Regions from separate parts of the Streptomyces sp. NPDC088400 genome, predicted to be linked through region 2. Evidence: riboswitches for the same ligand, from Rfam matches in the RefSeq annotation. Region 2 holds a riboswitch; each other region holds the start of a gene.

Region 1 (5,927 bases), 120 kb from region 2:
CGCCGCAGACGGCGGCGAGCAGGGTGCGGGGCAGCCGTAGGTTCCAGACGATCCCGTCCCGGATCGGTGTGAGGCCGGAATCCCCCCAGCCGATATGGGTGGCCACCACGGACCAGACGTCGCCGACGCGGATGTTCGCGGGGCCGATGGTGATCGCGACGGCGACGGAGAGGAACAGCGCGGCGATCCCGCCGGCCCAGAGGAGGCCGTGCCGCAACCGGCGTATGCCTGAGGCGCGTACACCCGTGCCGCGTATGCCTGATCCGCGTACGCCTGAGCCGCGTACGCCTGAGCCGCGTACGTCCGGATCAGGTACGTCCGGATCAGGTCCGTCCGCACCTCGTGCCTCGGGGGCCGCCGGAACCCCCGTGGCCTCCCGGGACCGCTCCGTACGTTCGACCGTCACTTCGCGGGCGCGATCTCGCGCAGCTTCGCCGCGACCTTCTCGACGCCCTCGACCGTTCGGATGGTCGGGTTCATGGCCTGGCCACTGAGCAGGACGTAGCGCTTGTGCTTGACGGCGTCCATGTTCTGGGTGGCCGGATTGGACTCCAGGAACTCGATCTTCTTCTCGGCGGTCTCGGCCGTCTCCGACTTACGGGTGAGGTCGCCGATCACCAGAACGCTCGGGTTACGGTCCGCGACCGTCTCCCAGTTGATCTGGGGCCACTCCTCGTGGTTGTCGTCGAAGACGTTCTTCGCCCCGACGGCGTTGGTGATGATGCCGGGAGCGCCGCAGCAGCCGCCCATGTACGGCGACTCGGAGTTGGCGAACCAGTAGAGGAGGGTGGGCTTTCCGGCCTTCTCGCCGTCCGCGGCCTTCTCGTCCGTCCCGCCCTTCGCGGCATCGATCCCGGCCGTGGCCTTCGCCATCCGGCTCTTGAGCCCGGCGACCACCTTCTCGCCCCGCTCCTCGACACCGAAGACCTTGGCCAGGTCGCGTACCTCGCCGTAGACGTCGTCCATGCTGAGCGGCGTCGAACGGGCTCCGTCGCCGTCGCCGCTGTTGTCCTTGGTGCAGTCGGACGGGGAGACGTACGTGGGTACGCCCAGATCCTCGAACTGCGGGCGCGTGGCCACACCGCCCTTGCCCAGCGTCGATTCGAAAGACGAGGCCACGAAGTCGGGCTCGGTGTCCAGGACCTTCTCGAAGGAGGGGGCGTTGTCCGCCAGCCGCTTCACGCGGGCGTTGGGCTTCTCCAGCCCCTTCATCAGCGGGTCGGTCCAGGTGGCGGTGCCCACCATCCGGTCGGCGAGACCGAGGGAGAGCATGATCTCCGTCGTGCCCTGGTTGAGCGAGACGGCACGGCTGGGCGCCACGTCGACCCGTACCTTCTGTCCGCAGTTGTCGAGGGTGCGGGGATATCCGGCGGCGTCACTGCCCGACGTGGACGCGTCGGACGTGGACGCGTCGTCGGAGGAGCCCCCGCCGCCGCAGGCCGTCAGGAGCAGTGCCCCGGCGAGAAAAAGGGTGGCGTGACGGACGGTGGCACGGGTGCGGGTGCGGGCGGAGCGCGCGATCGGCACGGAAGTTCCTCTGCGTCGAGGGCCCATGCGCGGAGCCCGGTCGTACGGTGCTCCCCCGCCACAGGTCGAGGACGGAGGCCGCCAGCAGGTCTTCGGACTCGGGATCCCCCGGACGAGACGCCTTCCCGGACAACTCAGCTGTCCAGTGGCCGATGCCACGCCCGTCACCCTTACCGCTGCGCGTCAGTTCCGGATTTCCACCGGATTCCCTGACCCACGTACATGGGTTCGACTGGCCTCGGCAAGCTATCACAGGAGATTTTCCAGCCAGATTCGCCCTCGGCCAGGTCCGCCGGAGCACCGGTCGAAGGGGCTATTTGTCAGGCAGGGCCCAGGAGGGACCATGGGGCATGCCGGAAAACGAACCAGTGAGCGTCGCGCTGATCGACGACCATCCCGTCGTCCTCGCCGGGATCGAGTCCTGGTACGCCGCGTCACAGCGGCCGATCACGGTGACGGCCAAGGGGCCCGGCCTCTCCGTGGCCATGTGCGGGGCCGGCCGGGACGCGGATGTGGTGGTGCTGGACCTTCAGCTCTCCCACGGGGTGCCCGCCTACCCCGAGTTGAAGCAACTGGTCGCGCAGGAACGGCAAGTGATCGTCTACACGATGCAGGACAGTCAGGAGACCGCGCTGACCTGCCTGGATCTGGGGGCGTTCACGTACCTGACGAAGGCCGAGGGGGAGAATCACCTCATGGCGGCCACGCTGGCGGCGGCCGACTGCCGTCCCTACACACCACCGGCGCTGGCCGGTGCTTTCGGCAGCGACGCGAGGAAGGGCCGGCCCGCGCTGACTCCGCGTGAGGTGGAGGTGCTCCTGGAGTGGTTCCAGTCGGAGTCCAAGGCCATGGTCGGGGAGAGCCTGGGCCTCTCCGTCCGTACGGTGAACACCTACCTGGAGCGCGTACGGATCAAGTACGCCAACGCGGGGCGGCCGGCGACGACGAAGGCGAATCTGGTCGCGCGGGCCATTCAGGACGGACTGACGTCGCTGGACGAGCTGTAGAGGTACCGGCCCGCGAGTTGGGGAGGCACGGCCCAGGCCGAGCCGTGCGGTCGCCGACCACGACGGCCGCGAGGCGCTCAGTCGCGGTACGCGGCCGTCGCGATCCGGACGAACGACCGGATCAGCGGGTTCGCGTCACCCTCGTTCCACGCCGCCACCACGCGGCTCGGCGCCATGTCGCTCAGTGGAACCGCGGTCAGCTCCTCCGGTGAGTCGTGCGTGAGCGGGGTCATCCCGACCGTGCCGTTCCAGAGCACGGCCTGCCGGCACTCCTGGACGACACGTACCACCGGACCCTCGCGAGGTTCGCCCCCGTTCCAGTACGACTGCCAGACCGGGTCGGTGCCGTCCGGGAACCGGAACCATCTCCGGTCGGCCAGATCGGCCAGCTTCAGGCGGTCGCGGCCGGCCAGCGGATCGTCGGCGCGCAGCACCGCGCCCACCGGGTCGGCGCGCAACTCGTGCACCGTCAGGCCGGTCTCGTCGAACGGCCCGCGGGTCAGGGCGACATCGACCAGTCCCGCGCGCAGCCCGCAGGTCGGATCGGTCAGGTCGGTCTCGCGGACACGGACCTCGACGCCCGGATGCCGCCGGCGGTACGCGGCGGCCAGCCGCGTCGCACCCCGGTCGGAACCGTCGCCCAGGATGCCGACGGTGATGTTCGCGGCGCCGGCCGCCGCGGCCACCCGCACGCGCACCCGGTCGGCCCGGCCGAGCAGCGTACGCGCCTCGTCCAGCAGCGCCGTCCCGGCGGGAGTGAGCGTGACGCCCGCGGCGGAGCGCTGCAGCAGCCCGGCACCGACGTCGCTCTCCAGTTGCTTGATCGCCCGGCTCAGCGGTGGCTGGCTCATGTGCAGCCGGGCGGCGGCCCGGCCGAAGTGGAGTTCCTCGGCGACGGCCACGAAATAGCGCAGCGTGCGTAATTCCATGACCAGCGACGATACCCGTACGGTATCGACGCCACCTGAAGAGTCTTGGACGGCTGCGGTGACCCGGCAGTGGAATCGGCGTATGAACGACGCACTGGACGCACTGATCGTGGACGAACCGGTGACCGATCCCGCCGTGCGGGTCGGCGACGCCGAGGAGATCGCCGCCGGCCTGCTGGTGATCCCGAACCGCCGGATCGATCTGGTACCCAACATCGGCATCATCGGCGGCACTCGGGCCGTACTGGTCGTCGAGACAGGTATCGGCACCGACAACGCCGAGCAGGTCCTCGCCTTCGCCTCCGAGGTGGCGAAGGGCCGTCGCCTGTACCTGACCACGACGCACTTCCACCCCGAGCACGCCTTCGGCGCGCAGGCGTTCGCCGGCCGGGCCACCTACCTGGTCAACCGCGCACAGGCGGAGGACCTGAAGACGAAGGGGCCGGGCTACCTGGAGATGTTCCGGGGCTTCGGCGGGCCGATCGCCCAGCGCCTGGAGGGCGTACGGATACCCACTCCCGATGTGGTCTACGACGACGCGTACGACCTGGACCTCGGCGGCCGGACCGTACGGCTGCGGCCCACCGGCCGGGGCCACACGAAGGGCGACCAGGTGGTCGACGTGCCGGACGCCGGCGTGCTGTTCACCGGGGATCTGGCCGAGACCGGGCAGTTCGCCATCTTCCCGTGGTTCCCGCCGTACGACACGGACGTCTCCGGCCTGCGCTGGCTGACGGTGATGGACCGGCTGGCCGCCGCAGCGCCCCGGGTGGTGGTTCCCGGCCACGGCGACCTGGGCGGCCCGCAGGTGCTCACCGACGTCCGCGACTACCTGCGTGAGCTGCGAGACGAGACCTGGCGGCGGCGCGACTCCGCGATGGGCGAGGACGAGATCGTCGCCGAGGTCCGGGCGGTGCTGGTCGAGCGGCATCCCGAGTGGGCCGGCCAGGAGTGGATCGAGCGGGGCGTCGGGTGCCTGTGCACCGAGCACGCCGCGTGAACCCTCTCGGCATGAACTCCTAAGCCTGGGCCCGGGATTGGTCCTGAGGCTGGGTACGGGCCCGGGCCCGGGTCTGCGCCTGGGGTTCTCTGCGCGGCTCGCCCAGGGGACCGCTCTCCACGTGAAGCGCGTAGGACGCCTCGACCAGGAGCCGTCCCTCGCTCCGGACCGTACGCACCCGGATGCCGGGCTCGGCGGGCTCCGGGATGTCCGTCCCGGGCGCGTCGGTCACCACGCTCACCCGCACCAGCCCGCCGCCGCGCACGACGGTGGCGCGTGCGCTGTGCCGCGCCGTCGCGAGCGCGGCCAGTACGGGCTCGGTCAGCGCGCGGCGCAGGTGCCGGGGCACCGGGGCCGACGCTCCCCGCACGGCGAGCTGCACATCGACGCCGTGGCGTTCGGCGACACCGATACCGGCCCGGAGTTCATGGATCAACGGGTCGGCCGCGTGGTCCCGTTCGGCGAACAGCCGACGCAGCCGGGCGGCTTCGAAGGCGCTCCGGCGCCGGACCCGCTCGTCCCCCGGTTCGAGCGACCCGTCGGCCAGCCCGGTGAGCAGCGGTAGCACCGAGCGGCCCAGATCGCGGTAGCGCGACCGCTGGTCGGCGTGGACCTGCGCGGAGACCGCGGCCTCGGTACGTACCCGCTCCTGCTCGCGCGCCGTGGCACCGGCCGTCGCCGCGCAGTCCCGCAGCAGCCTCGCCATCACCGCCGCGGCGATCTGGAACGCGCAGATGGCCAGGGCGCTGACGGCCATCCCCGCCGCGACCTGGCGTGACGGAGTCCCGGCGAGCAGCAACTGTACGAGCGTGACCGCGACATGGCCGCCGACGAAGAGCAGCGTCGCGTTCAGCCCGGCGTCGAACAGCAGCAGGACCCCGAACCAGCCGATCTCCAGGAACGTCCAGTGCGGGGTCGCGAGGAAGTACGTGCTCGGCAGCTGGCTCGTGGCGACGACCGCCACCGCCAGCGCGGCGACCAGTCCCGTCACCACCCACCACCGTGGCCTGCGACGGCCGGCCGCTCCGAGGAGCGCGTCCACCACGATGACGAGTGTCAGCAGTCCGAACGCGGTGAGCTGCACCCAGGCGTGCCGGTAATTGCCGAGGTTGGCGAGGAGGGCGGGCAGCGCGAGTGCGAAGTGGATCACCGAGAGGATGATCAGTCCGGCCAGCCGCAGCGCGCCGCGCATGCTGTCGGCGATCCGGTCGGTCGTCGGATCGGATCGCCCGCCCGCATCTTTGTCCCCACCCGATTCCCCGCCCGTTTTCCTGCCCGTTTCCCTGCCCACTCCCCCGTCCGTCGGGGCCGTCGGGGCCCTCAGGGCCCTCGGGTCTGTCGCGTCCCTCGGGTCGTTCGACGCACCGTGCCCCCGCGCGTCAGACATGCGGCCACTCCAGCCGTACGGCCGTGCCCCGCCGGAGCCCGGAGTCGATCGTGGCTCTGCCGCCGACGGCGGCCATG
Region 2 (5,927 bases):
GCGTGACCAGCGCTCCCGCAAGGGAGGTGCGTCGCGATGAACGACGGCGTGAACGGCGTGGCACTCGCCGTCTTCATCTTCTTCTTCGTGGCCGTCACGGCCATGGGCTTCCTGGCCGCGCGGTGGCGCAAGGCCGAGAACGAGAACAGCCTCGACGAATGGGGCCTGGGCGGCCGGTCGTTCGGCACCTGGGTCACCTGGTTCCTGCTCGGCGGCGACCTCTACACGGCGTACACCTTCGTGGCCGTCCCGGCGGCGATCTACGCGGCGGGCGCGGCCGGCTTCTTCGCCGTGCCGTACACCATCCTCGTCTACCCGCTGATCTTCACCTTCCTGCCCCGGCTCTGGTCGGTGTCGCACAAGCACGGGTACGTGACCACCTCGGACTTCGTCCGCGGCCGGTTCGGCTCGAAGGGGCTGTCGCTGGCGGTCGCCGTCACCGGCATCCTCGCCACGATGCCGTACATCGCGCTCCAGCTCGTCGGCATCCAGGCCGTACTGGACGTGATGGGCGTCGGCGGCGGCGAGACCACGCACTGGTTCATCAAGGACCTGCCGCTGCTGATCGCCTTCGGCGTGCTCGCCGCGTACACCTACTCGTCGGGGCTGCGGGCGCCCGCGCTGATCGCGTTCGTCAAGGACGGTCTGATCTACCTCGTGATCGTCGTCGCGATCATCTACATCCCGATCAAGCTGGGCGGCTTCGACGACATCTTCGCCAAGGCGGGCGAGGCGTTCTCGCAGGAGAACCCGGCGACCGGCCAGCCCAGGGGCGCCCTCACACCGGGCGAGGCCGGGCAGTGGGGCTACGCCACGCTGGCGCTCGGCTCCGCGCTGGCGCTCTTCATGTATCCGCACTCCATCACGGCGACGCTCTCCAGCCGCAGCCGCGAGGTGATCCGGCGCAACACCACGATCCTGCCGCTGTACTCCCTGATGCTGGGTCTGCTGGCGCTGCTCGGGTTCATGGCGATCGCCGCCGGGATCAAGGTGGACAACGGCCAGCTGGCGATCCCGCAGCTCTTCGAGAACATGTTCCCCGACTGGTTCGCGGGCGTGGCCTTCGCGGCCATCGGCATCGGCGCGCTGGTGCCCGCCGCGATCATGTCGATCGCCGCCGCGAACCTCTTCACCCGCAACATCTACAAGGACTTCATCAAACCGGACGCGACTCCGGCGCAGGAGACCAAGGTCTCGAAGCTGGTCTCGCTGCTGGTGAAGGTGGGCGCGCTGGCCTTCGTCCTGACCATGGACAAGACGGTGGCGATCAACTTCCAGCTGCTGGGCGGCATCTGGATCCTCCAGACGATGCCGGCGCTGGTCGGCGGCCTGTTCACCCGCTGGTTCCACCGCTGGGCGCTGCTCGGCGGCTGGGCGGTCGGCATGGTGTACGGCACGGCGGCGGCGTACGGCGTGGCCAGCCCCACGCAGAAGCACTTCGGCGGCTCGTCCGCCGAGATCCCCGGGCTCGGTGAGATCGGCTACATCGGCCTCACCGCGTTCGTCCTCAATGTGGTCGTCACGGTCGTGCTGACCTTCGTCCTGCGGGCGGCCAAGGCACCGGAGGGCATCGACGAGACGAGCCCGTCCGACTACACGGCGGACGCCGGTGACGCGGGCGTGCGGGTCGAGCTGCCGACCCCGACGGAGAGCGCCCCGACCCGCTGACCGTTCCGTACCGTACGACTCGGTGGGCCGCCGGACTGTTCCGGCGGCCCACTCGGCTGTCAGGACTCGGCTGTCAGCGCACCCAGTTCTTGAGCTGCTCGGTCTCCAGCGTGATGCCGACGGGATCGGGGAGAGTGATCTCCTTGCCGAACGGCACCGTGAGGACGATGCCGTACCGAGCCCCGGACGGCGCGCTGTGGACCGTCACCTGACGGTGCTCCCGGTCGATCAGCAGATACACCGGGATGCCGGTCCGGGCGTACGCGCGCGGCTTCTCCGCCCGGTGCCCGTGGTCGGTGCCGGAGTCGTACGTCGTCACCTCGACGGCCATCAAGACCGGCGCGGGATCTGCCCATTCGCCCTGGCCGACGAAGGCTTCACTCGGCGCGAGCGAGCCGTCGGGGCGGGCGCGGCCCTTCCGGCACTCCTGCACCTTGAGTCCTTGTTCGGGGTGGAGCCAGAGCTCGGGACGGGACTGCGTACAGATTCGCGTCAGCCACTGGATGATCCGTCCGTGGTCCCCGTCCGGCATCACCCTGCTCCTGACCCTCCCGTCGATGAGTTCGAGCCGGATGCCGCGCGTCGCGCGGGCGAGTATCCGGGTGGCCTCGTCGAACTCCTCGGAGAGGACCTGACTCTCGTAATCGATGGCCGTCATGGGGAGACCTCCTTGTCCTGACGACGATAGCGGGGCGGTGTGACAGTCAGTGACCGTGAGCTCACGACACAACATCTGGGGGGTGACACAGCAGCCACACCCCAGATGTATGCTCGACCTCGCTGTCACCGCAGGGGAATCCGGTGCGAATCCGGAACTGTCCCGCAACGGTGTGCTGTGGTGTGCTTTGTCATACCCGCGAGTCCGAACACCTGCTGACGGCGCATCCGGTTCGACCGATCCGGATGCCCAGACGTCCGGGCCTCGCGGTTGGGCCGGTGGACGCCGCGCGCCGCGCTGCCCGTTTCCGGGCCGTACGGTCGTGCCGCGACCCCCGTTTCCCTCCCGACGGCCCAGAGCCGAGCGAGGGAGAGCACCACGTGACCATCGCGCCAGCCGATCCGGCTTCAGGCCTTTCCGACATCTCCGAGGTCGCCGCGCAGGTGACCGACGGCCCCGGGACCGCGTTGCTGCGGACCCTGACGGACCTGACCGCCGATCTGCCGGACACCGACCCGGGCAGGGTCGCGGCCGCCGCGCTGCGCGGCCGTAACGCCCGGTCGGACGAGGCCGAGTTGCGGGGGCTCGCCACCGAGGCGGCCGCGGGGCTGATCTCCGAGGACCCGGCCTACTCCCGGCTCGCCGCCCGGCTGCTGACCCGCACCATCGCCGACGAGGCGGCGGGGCAGGGCGTGGTGTCGTTCTCCGGGTCCGTCGCGACGGGCCACCGCGAGGGCCTGATCGCGGACCGTACGGCCGCGTTCGTCACGCGCCACGCGGACCGTCTGGACCGGCTGATCGACCCGGCCGGGGACGACCGCTTCGGCTACTTCGGGCTGCGGACGCTCTACAGCCGCTATCTGCTCCGGCACCCGATCACCCGCCAGGTGATCGAGACCCCGCAGCACTTCATGCTGCGCGTCGCCGCCGGGCTGGCCGAGGAGCCGACGGACTCCGGCGCGGCGGACGCGGCACACAGCGCGAGCGTCCGCGCGCTGGACGAAGTCGCCGCGCTGTACCGGCTGATGAGCCGCCTGGACTACCTGCCGTCCTCGCCGACGCTCTTCAACTCCGGTACGCGCCACCCGCAGATGTCGTCCTGCTATCTGCTGGACTCCCCGCTGGACGAGCTGGACTCCATCTACGACCGCTACCACCAGGTGGCGCGGCTCTCGAAGCACGCGGGCGGCATCGGCCTCCCGTACTCCCGTATCCGCTCGCGCGGTTCACTGATCCGGGGCACGAACGGGCACTCCAACGGCATCGTGCCGTTCCTGCGCACCCTCGACTCCTCGGTCGCGGCCGTCAACCAGGGCGGCCGGCGCAAGGGCGCGGCCTGTGTCTACCTGGAGACCTGGCACGCGGACCTGGAGGAGTTCCTGGAGCTGCGGGACAACACCGGTGAGGAAGCCCGCCGTACACACAATCTGAACCTCGCGCACTGGATCCCCGACGAGTTCATGCGCCGGGTCGAGGCGGACGGCGTCTGGTCGCTGTTCTCGCCCGCCGATGTGCCGGAGCTGGTCGACCTGTGGGGCGACGAGTTCGACGCGAGGTACCGCGAGGCGGAGGCGGCCGGTCTGGCCCGGAAGGCCATCCCCGCCCGGGAGTTGTACGGCCGGATGATGCGTACGCTCGCCCAGACCGGCAACGGCTGGATGACCTTCAAGGACGCCTCGAACCGTACGGCCAACCAGACCGCCGAGCCCGGCCACACCGTCCACTCCTCCAATCTCTGCACGGAGATCCTGGAGGTCACGGACGACGGCGAGACGGCCGTCTGCAACCTCGGGTCGGTCAACCTCGGCGCGTTCGTGGACGCGGCCACCGGCGAGATCGACTGGGAGCGGCTCGACGAGACCGTGGTCACCGCCGTGACCTTCCTCGACCGGGTCGTCGACATCAATTTCTACCCGACCGAGCAGGCCGGCAACTCCAACGCGAAATGGCGTCCGGTGGGCCTGGGCGCGATGGGCCTCCAGGACGTCTTCTTCAAGAAGCGGCTGGCCTTCGACTCCCCCGAGGCCGCCGCGCTCTCCACCCGGATCGCCGAGCGGATCATGCTCGCCGCGTACGAGGCGTCCTGCGGCCTCGCCGAGCGGTCGGGACCGCTGCCCGCCTGGTCGAAGACGCGCGCCGCGCGCGGGGTGCTGCACCCCGACCACTACGACGTGGAGCTGAACTGGCCGGAGCGCTGGGCCGCGCTGCGCGCCCGGATCGCGACGACGGGCATGCGCAACTCCCTGCTCCTGGCGATCGCCCCGACGGCGACGATCGCCTCGATCGCGGGCGTGTACGAGTGCATCGAGCCGCAGGTCTCCAACCTCTTCAAGCGCGAGACGCTCTCCGGGGAGTTCCTCCAGGTCAACTCGTACCTGGTGCAGGACCTGAAGAGGCTCGGCATCTGGGACGGACCGACGCGTGAGGCGCTGCGCGAGTCCAACGGCTCGGTGGCGGACCTGCCCCGGGTCCCGGCGGAGATCCGGGACCTGTACCGCACGGCGTGGGAGATCCCGCAGCGCGCCCTGATCGACATGGCCGCGGCCCGTACGCCGTTCCTCGACCAGAGCCAGTCGCTGAACCTGTTCCTGGAGACGCCGACCATCGGGAAGCTCAGCTCGATGTACGCGTACGCCTGGAAGAAGGGGCTGAAGACGACGTACTACCTGCGCTCGCGCCCGGCGACGCGGATCGCGAGGGCAGCCGGGTCGCAGGCGGCTGGGTCGCAGGCGTCGAAGGCGGCGCCCTCACCCGCGTCCGCCCCCGTACCCGTACCCGCGCAGGTGACGCCTGATGACGAGGCGATCGCCTGCTCCCTGGAAAACCCCGAGTCCTGCGAGGCCTGCCAGTAATGACCACCGACCCGACAGACGCGACCGTGACAACCGAGAAGAACCTGCTCGACCCGGGCTTCGAACTGACCCTGCGCCCCATGCGCTACCCGGACTTCTACGAGCGCTACCGCGACGCGATCAAGAACACCTGGACGGTGGAGGAGGTCGACCTGCACTCCGACGTCACCGACCTCGCCAAGCTCTCCCCCGGTGAGCAGCACATGATCGGCCGGCTGGTCGCGTTCTTCGCGACGGGCGACTCGATCGTGTCGAACAACCTGGTGCTGACGCTCTACAAGCACATCAACTCCCCCGAGGCGCGGCTGTATCTCTCCCGCCAGCTCTTCGAGGAAGCGGTGCACGTCCAGTTCTATCTGACGCTGCTGGACACGTATCTGCCCGATCCCGGGGACCGCGCGGCGGCCTTCGACGCGGTGGAGGAGATCCCGTCGATCCGCGAGAAGGCGCAGTTCTGCTTCCGGTGGATGGACTCGGTCGAGACGATCGACCGGCTGGAGTCGAAGGCGGACCGCCGGCGCTTCCTGCTGAACCTGATCTGCTTCGCGGCCTGCATCGAGGGCCTGTTCTTCTACGGCGCCTTCGCTTACGTCTACTGGTTCCGCTCGCGCGGCCTGCTGCACGGTCTGGCCACCGGTACGAACTGGGTCTTCCGCGACGAGACCATGCACATGAACTTCGCCTTCGAGGTCGTGGACACGGTCCGCAAGGAGGAGCCGGAGCTGTTCGACGACGCCCTCCAGCAGCAG
Region 3 (5,927 bases), on a different contig from region 2:
GTCCCGTCACCCGGCATGGGCCGAAGCACCTACAGGCGAGCCGGACGACCACGGCATTGGTCGGTCCCGTGGCGGACCGACCACGAAGATCCGCCTCGTCGCTGATGACCGCGGTCGACCGCTTGCTCTCGCCTTTTCAACTGCTGGTGGCGCCGGGTCAGCTCTGTCCGATCTCGGTCCACGGACGGAGCTTCTCCGGGTTACGGATCGCCCAGATGCGAGTGATGCGGTCGTCGGTGACGCTGAACGCCGCCACGGTCACGGTGACGCCGACGTGCTGGGCGACCAGGCCGTGCCGGCCGTTGACCGTCCGCTCCAGGAGCGTCAGCCCAGGGGCTTTGCCGGCTATGTGGATCAGGTACTGGGCGATGCGCTCGCTGCCCTCGACCGGGCGGAGAACCGTGCCGACCAGCCCGCCGCCGTCGGCGATCATCGTGGCGCCCGGATCGAGGAGGTCGACGAGGGCCTCGATGTCCCTGGCCTCCCATGCCTCTTTGAAATGCCGCACCAGACGGGCCTGCCCGGCCGTCGAAACCACCGGGGCCCGCGCGGCGTGAATACGCCGGCGGGCCGAGGACGCCAGCTGCCGGCAGGCCGCCGGTGTCCGGCCGACGATCTCGGCGACCTCGGCGAAGGGGTACCGGAAGACGTCGTGCAGGATGAACGCCACGCGTTCTGCCGGCGTCATCGACTCCAGGCTGAGCCGGCTCGGCACGGAGTCACGTGGCCTCAACAAGGGTTCGCTTGCGCTCGCCCGTCTCAGAACGCCCACCGCGTATGGGTGTAGAGCCCGTCATCCCGGCCGAATCCGTATGCCGTGGCCGGCGCCACCGCGAACACCATCACGTCCCCCTTCCGGAACGCGTCCCCGATCCCGTGGAAGGTGCCCTCGGACGAGGTGATGTGCGGCCCGTACTTCGCCTCGTACGCCGCGATCACCTCCTCCAGTACGGCCGGATCGGCAACCGGCTCCGCTTTGCCCTCGACCACGAGATCGAGGCCTTCGGTGAGCGAATTCCCCCCGGTGGTCAGCGCGCAGTGCCCACCATGTGCGAGGTTCTTCGCCTTCTGTTCCTCCTTGCCGGTGGAGAAATAGAGCACCCCGTCGTGCCAGGCGGCGATCACGGGCGTGACGTGCAGCCGGCCGTCGGGCCGCACGGTGGACACCCAGAAGATCTCGGCGGCCTTCAGCTGTCGCTGGGCCTCGGCCCACTCGGTGGCGGTGACGTTCGCGGCCCCCGGGCGGGGATTGAGCGCGGAGCTGTAGCGGGCGTCGAGCTCGGTCGTGGGTTGCTGTGCGGGTCCGTTTTTCGGCATGGCGGATCTCCTTCCCTTCCCCCCATAACGACTGGCCGGCCGCGCCGAAGTCATCGCCAGGCCCGTTCGTGTTCCTGCCTCACATGCTCCCTCGTCCTTCCTCACCCCGCCCGCCCGAGGTCGGCCGAGGCCACATGGCTGCCGCGATGAGTTCCGGCCGGGGCGCGAGTCTGTCCTGGTGACCGTCGTAGCGCTTCGTACGGCGCTGCCCGGCACGAGACACCACGGAGGAAACCATGACGACCACGCCCGGCAACCCGAGCAGCGACCTCCCCGGCAAGCCGCCCGTCGTCGACCTGGCCACCTGGCAGGCGGCGCGCGAGGAGCTGCTGGTCCGCGAGAAGGCGCACACCCGGGAGGGCGACGCGATCGCCGCGGCCCGGCGGCGGCTGCCGATGGTCGAGTTCGACGGTGCCGTCGAGGTCACCGGCGTTGACGGGCCGGTCCCGTTCCTCGACCTGTTCCAGGGGCGCGACGAGCTCGTGGTCTACAAGCACATGTGGTACGACGGCGCGCCGCACCAGGGGCAGTGCGAGGGCTGCACCACCACGGCCTGGCATGTGAAGGACGCCGTCTACCTCAATGCCCGTGGCATCTCGTACGCCGTCCTGACCTCGGGCCCGTGGAGCGAGGTGGCTCCCTACGTCGAGTTCATGGGTTACACCCAGCCCTGGTACTCGGTGCGGGGCGTGGAGGCGCCGGTCGGCGAGGAAATGGGGCGCATCGTGTGTTTCCTGCGCGACGGCGACCGCGTGTTCCTCACCTACTCGACGACGGGCCGCGGCAACGAGCCGGTCAACGGGTCCCTCGGCCTGCTCGACATGACGTCCTACGGCCGCGGTGAGGCGTGGGAGGACACCCCCGAGGGCCGGTCCGTGATCGGCGATGTACGCGAGGGGCACCCGTACCGGGCCCGCCAGTCCTGCTGGTACTGGCGCTCGGACGCCGACGGCGTCGCCACCTGGGGCCCGACCAGCCGGCCCGTTCCGCAGTGGACCCGCCCCGGCGCGACCCCCGTGGAGACCCTCGGCCGCCACGGCCACCACTGCTGACGCGCGTTCATCGACGGCGTCGCACATCTGGGGACCTGGCCGCGGCGGTCGTCAAGCGCCGCGACCAGGCCGAGATCCGTGTCCTGCTTGGATCCGTGTCCTGCTTGAAAGGGGCGGCTGTGAGGGGCACGGATTCGTACCCCTCACAGCCGCCGACGGGTCAGGCGGGCAGTTCCGTGCGGACGGCGCGGGCGGCTGCGACCAGGTTCTCCAGGGACGCCTTGGTCTCGGGCCAGCCGCGGGTCTTCAGACCGCAGTCGGGATTGACCCACAGCCGTTCGGCGGGAATGGCCTCCAGCCCCTTGCGGAGCAGCGCCGCTGCCTCGTCCGCGTCGGGTACGCGCGGGGAGTGGATGTCGTACACGCCGGGGCCCGCTTCGCGGGGGTAGCCGTGGGCGGCGAGTTCGCGGGCGACCTGCATGTGGGAGCGGGCCGCCTCCAGGCTGATGACGTCGGCGTCGAGGTCGTCGATGGCCTGGACGATGTCGCCGAACTCGGCGTAGCACATGTGGGTGTGGATCTGAGTGTCCGGTCGTACGCCGCTGGTGGTGAGGCGGAACGACTCGGTCGCCCAGTCCAGGTACGCGGCGCGGTCGGCGGCGCGCAGCGGCAGTGTTTCGCGCAGGGCGGGTTCGTCGACCTGGATCACCGAAGTGCCGCTGGTTTCCAGGTCGTTGACCTCGTCGCGCAGTGCGAGGGCGACTTGGCGGGCCGTGTCGCCGAGCGGCTGGTCGTCGCGGACGAAGGACCAGGCGAGCATGGTGACGGGCCCGGTCAGCATGCCCTTGACGGGGCGGTCGGTGAGCGACTGGGCGTAGGAGGTCCAGCGCACCGTCATCGGTTCGGGACGCGAGATGTCGCCGGCCAGGACCGGCGGGCGGACGTAACGGGTGCCGTAGGACTGCACCCAGCCGTGCTGGGTGGCGAGGTAGCCGGTGAGCTGCTCGGCGAAGTACTGCACCATGTCGTTGCGTTCGGGTTCGCCGTGCACCAGGACGTCGATCCCGGTCTTCTCCTGGAAGGAGATGACCTCGCGGATCTCGTTCTCGATGCGCTGTTCGTACCCCGCCGTGTCGATCCGCCCCGCGCGCAAGTCCGCGCGGGCCGTGCGCAGTTCCGCCGTCTGCGGGAACGAGCCGATGGTCGTGGTCGGCAGCAGCGGCAGCTTGAGGTGGGCGCGCTGGGCGGCGGCACGCTCGGTGTACGGCTGGGAGCGGCGGCCGTCGGCGTCGGTGACGCCGGCGGTCCTGGCCCGTACGGCCGGATCGTGGGTGATCGCGGAGGTGGTACGGGAGGCGAGGTCGGCGCGGTTGGCGGTGATCTCCGCGGCGATGGCCCCGGTGCCCTGGGCCAGTCCCTTGGCCAGGGTGACGATCTCGGTGGTCTTCTGCCGGGCGAAGGCGAGCCAGCGCAGGATCTGCGGGTCGATGTCCCGCTCGGCCGCGGCGTCGATCGGAACGTGCAGCAGCGAGCAGGAGGCCGCCACGTCGACCCGGTCGGCCAGCCCGAGGAGCGTACCCAGGGTCGCGAGGGACTTCTCGTAGTCGTTGATCCAGATGTTGCGGCCGTTGACCACACCGGCGACGAGGCGCTTGCCGCGCAGTCCGCCGACGGCGGCGAGGTCTTCGAGGTTGGCGGCGGCCGCGTCGGTGAAGTCGAGCGCCAGGCCCTCGACCGGTGCCTTCGCCAGGACGGGCAGGGCCTCGCCGAGACGGTCGAAGTAGGAGGCGACGAGCAGCTTCGGACGGTCGGTCAGGCCGCCGAGGTCACGGTAGGCGCGGGCCGCGGCGTTCAACTCGGCGCGTGTGCGGTCCTGGACCAGCGCGGGCTCGTCGAGCTGTACCCACTCGGCGCCGGCGGCGCGCAGGTCGGCGAGGACCTCGGCGTAGACGGGCAGCAGCCGGTCCAGCAGGGTCAGCGGTTCGAAATCGGCCGCGACGCCGGGGGCGGGCTTGGCGAGCAGGAGGTAGGTGACGGGGCCGACGAGGACCGGACGGGCGGAGTGCCCGAGCGTGATGGCCTCTGTCAGCTCGGCGACCTGCTTGGCGGAGTCGGCGGTGAAGACGGTGTCGGGGCCGAGCTCCGGGACCAGGTAGTGGTAGTTCGTGTCGAACCACTTGGTCATCTCCAGCGGCGCCACGTCCTGGGTGCCGCGGGCCATCGCGAAGTAGCCGTCGAGCGCGCCGGCCGTGACGGCGTCACGGTGCCGCTCGGGTACGGCGCCGACCATCACGCTGGTGTCCAGGACATGGTCGTAGTACGAGAAGTCGCCGGTCGGCACCTCATCGACGCCGGCGTCCACCAGCTGCTGCCAGTTGGCCCGGCGCAGGGCGGCCGCCGTCTCCCGCAGGGTCCGGGCGGTGACGCGGCCCTTCCAGTAACCCTCGATGGACTTCTTCAGTTCCCGGTTCGGGCCTTGGCGGGGGTAGCCGTACACGGTGGCCCGTGCTGCCGCGGCCGCGGACTTCGCTGTCACGGAAATCTCCTTCGCGAGATGACTCCTTGAGATCCCGGAGACGGGACGCGAGCGCGAAGGGGTGACGAACCCGACGGACCCATGTCACGCCTGGGGGCGCGCTCGTCCGTCCGGTATGTACGCCGACCCGCCCACGAGGTCACCGGGATATCCGTACGCGATCGGTCACGTACGGGCAACGGGCAGGTCTTCGGACTCGCGGGCACATCTGCCGGGGCAGATTCCTACTGGCCGTCGCTTCCCGGATCCTCGGCCGGATCCAGTGCGTATGACGGCGGTCGTTCCCGCTCACCGCTGCGGGGCAGTCCCGGATTCCCACCGGGTTCCCTCTTACGACGCGCCTGCCTGGCGGACAGGGCGAACCAGCTGCACCCGCCAGCCTAGGGCGTAGGCAACCCCTCGGTCGCCCCCGCCCACATTCCGGAGCGTGACATGAGACACGGAATCTGTGGCGACGGGTGGGAAATCGCAGGTCAAGCACCCATGTCCCGCTTCTGCTCACGCCTCACCTGCCCCGTCCGCGCACCGGCTCCACCGTCGATTCCCTTGCCTTCAGGATTCACCGGACTCACCGGAGTGATCAGAGAGCAGGCCCTAGGGTCTTTCGTTTGGATCAGGCCGGATCAGGGAGCGGGGTCTGGTGCCGTGGATCGCAAGGCGGAGGAGTGAGGCGACGCGGAGCGTCGTGGAGTGACGACAACGCGGCGAGGCGCGGTGCCAGGGCACGCGAGCCCGGCAAGATCCAAACGAGAGGCCCTAGGGGGACCCCTGACCAGCCTGTCCCACTGACGTTTCGGGGGATAGCTCCATGTCTCACGGCTACCGGCAACCCACATGATCAACGCATGAGTAAGCGACGACGCAAGCATGTACGGGTTCTTGTCTCCGGCACAGCCGTCCTTGGGATGACCACAGCGCTGGTCACGCCGGCTGTGGCCACCGAGGCGCACAGCCGGCCCATGGAGGCAGGGGCCATCCTGACCGTCGAGGAGGAGAGCACCGTTTCCGCGGCCACGGTGGCCGAGAGCCTGAAGAACGCCGGAATCGACAACTCCCAGGTCCGGTACGACGTGACCTGGTAC

Evidence for each region. Region 2 has a riboswitch for cobalamin ahead of ACIQD6_RS03570 (ribonucleoside-diphosphate reductase subunit alpha). Riboswitches for the same ligand answer to the same signal wherever they lie in the genome.
Region 1: it holds a riboswitch for cobalamin, as region 2 does, so the genes downstream of both, ACIQD6_RS04120 (ABC transporter substrate-binding protein) here and ACIQD6_RS03570 (ribonucleoside-diphosphate reductase subunit alpha) in region 2, are expected to answer to the same signal.
Region 3: it holds a riboswitch for cobalamin, as region 2 does, so the genes downstream of both, metE (5-methyltetrahydropteroyltriglutamate--homocysteine S-methyltransferase) here and ACIQD6_RS03570 (ribonucleoside-diphosphate reductase subunit alpha) in region 2, are expected to answer to the same signal.

Annotation. Positions count from the first base shown of each region.
Region 1 covers NZ_JBIVMZ010000001.1:904,492-910,418, reverse strand. The annotation lists gene ACIQD6_RS04125 (FecCD family ABC transporter permease) at 1-256, opposite strand, end outside; gene ACIQD6_RS04120 (ABC transporter substrate-binding protein) at 403-1,527, opposite strand; cobalamin riboswitch at 1,593-1,779, opposite strand; gene ACIQD6_RS04115 (DNA-binding response regulator) at 1,878-2,534, shown strand; gene ACIQD6_RS04110 (LysR substrate-binding domain-containing protein) at 2,612-3,463, opposite strand; gene ACIQD6_RS04105 (MBL fold metallo-hydrolase) at 3,546-4,463, shown strand; gene ACIQD6_RS04100 (hypothetical protein) at 4,483-5,850, opposite strand; gene ACIQD6_RS04095 (sensor histidine kinase) at 5,843-5,927, opposite strand, start outside.
Region 2 covers NZ_JBIVMZ010000001.1:783,763-789,689, reverse strand. The annotation lists gene ACIQD6_RS03585 (DUF3311 domain-containing protein) at 1-40, shown strand, start outside; gene mctP (monocarboxylate uptake permease MctP) at 37-1,668, shown strand; gene ACIQD6_RS03575 (Uma2 family endonuclease) at 1,742-2,326, opposite strand; cobalamin riboswitch at 2,419-2,561, shown strand; gene ACIQD6_RS03570 (ribonucleoside-diphosphate reductase subunit alpha) at 2,707-5,178, shown strand; gene ACIQD6_RS03565 (ribonucleotide-diphosphate reductase subunit beta) at 5,178-5,927, shown strand, end outside.
Region 3 covers NZ_JBIVMZ010000016.1:148,694-154,620, reverse strand. The annotation lists partial or broken gene ACIQD6_RS31755 (IS5/IS1182 family transposase) at 38-139, shown strand; partial or broken gene ACIQD6_RS31750 (sigma factor-like helix-turn-helix DNA-binding protein) at 158-697, opposite strand; gene ACIQD6_RS31745 (pyridoxamine 5'-phosphate oxidase family protein) at 760-1,317, opposite strand; gene ACIQD6_RS31740 (DUF899 family protein) at 1,554-2,369, shown strand; gene metE (5-methyltetrahydropteroyltriglutamate--homocysteine S-methyltransferase) at 2,530-4,845, opposite strand; cobalamin riboswitch at 5,009-5,209, opposite strand; gene ACIQD6_RS31730 (alpha/beta hydrolase family protein) at 5,691-5,927, shown strand, end outside.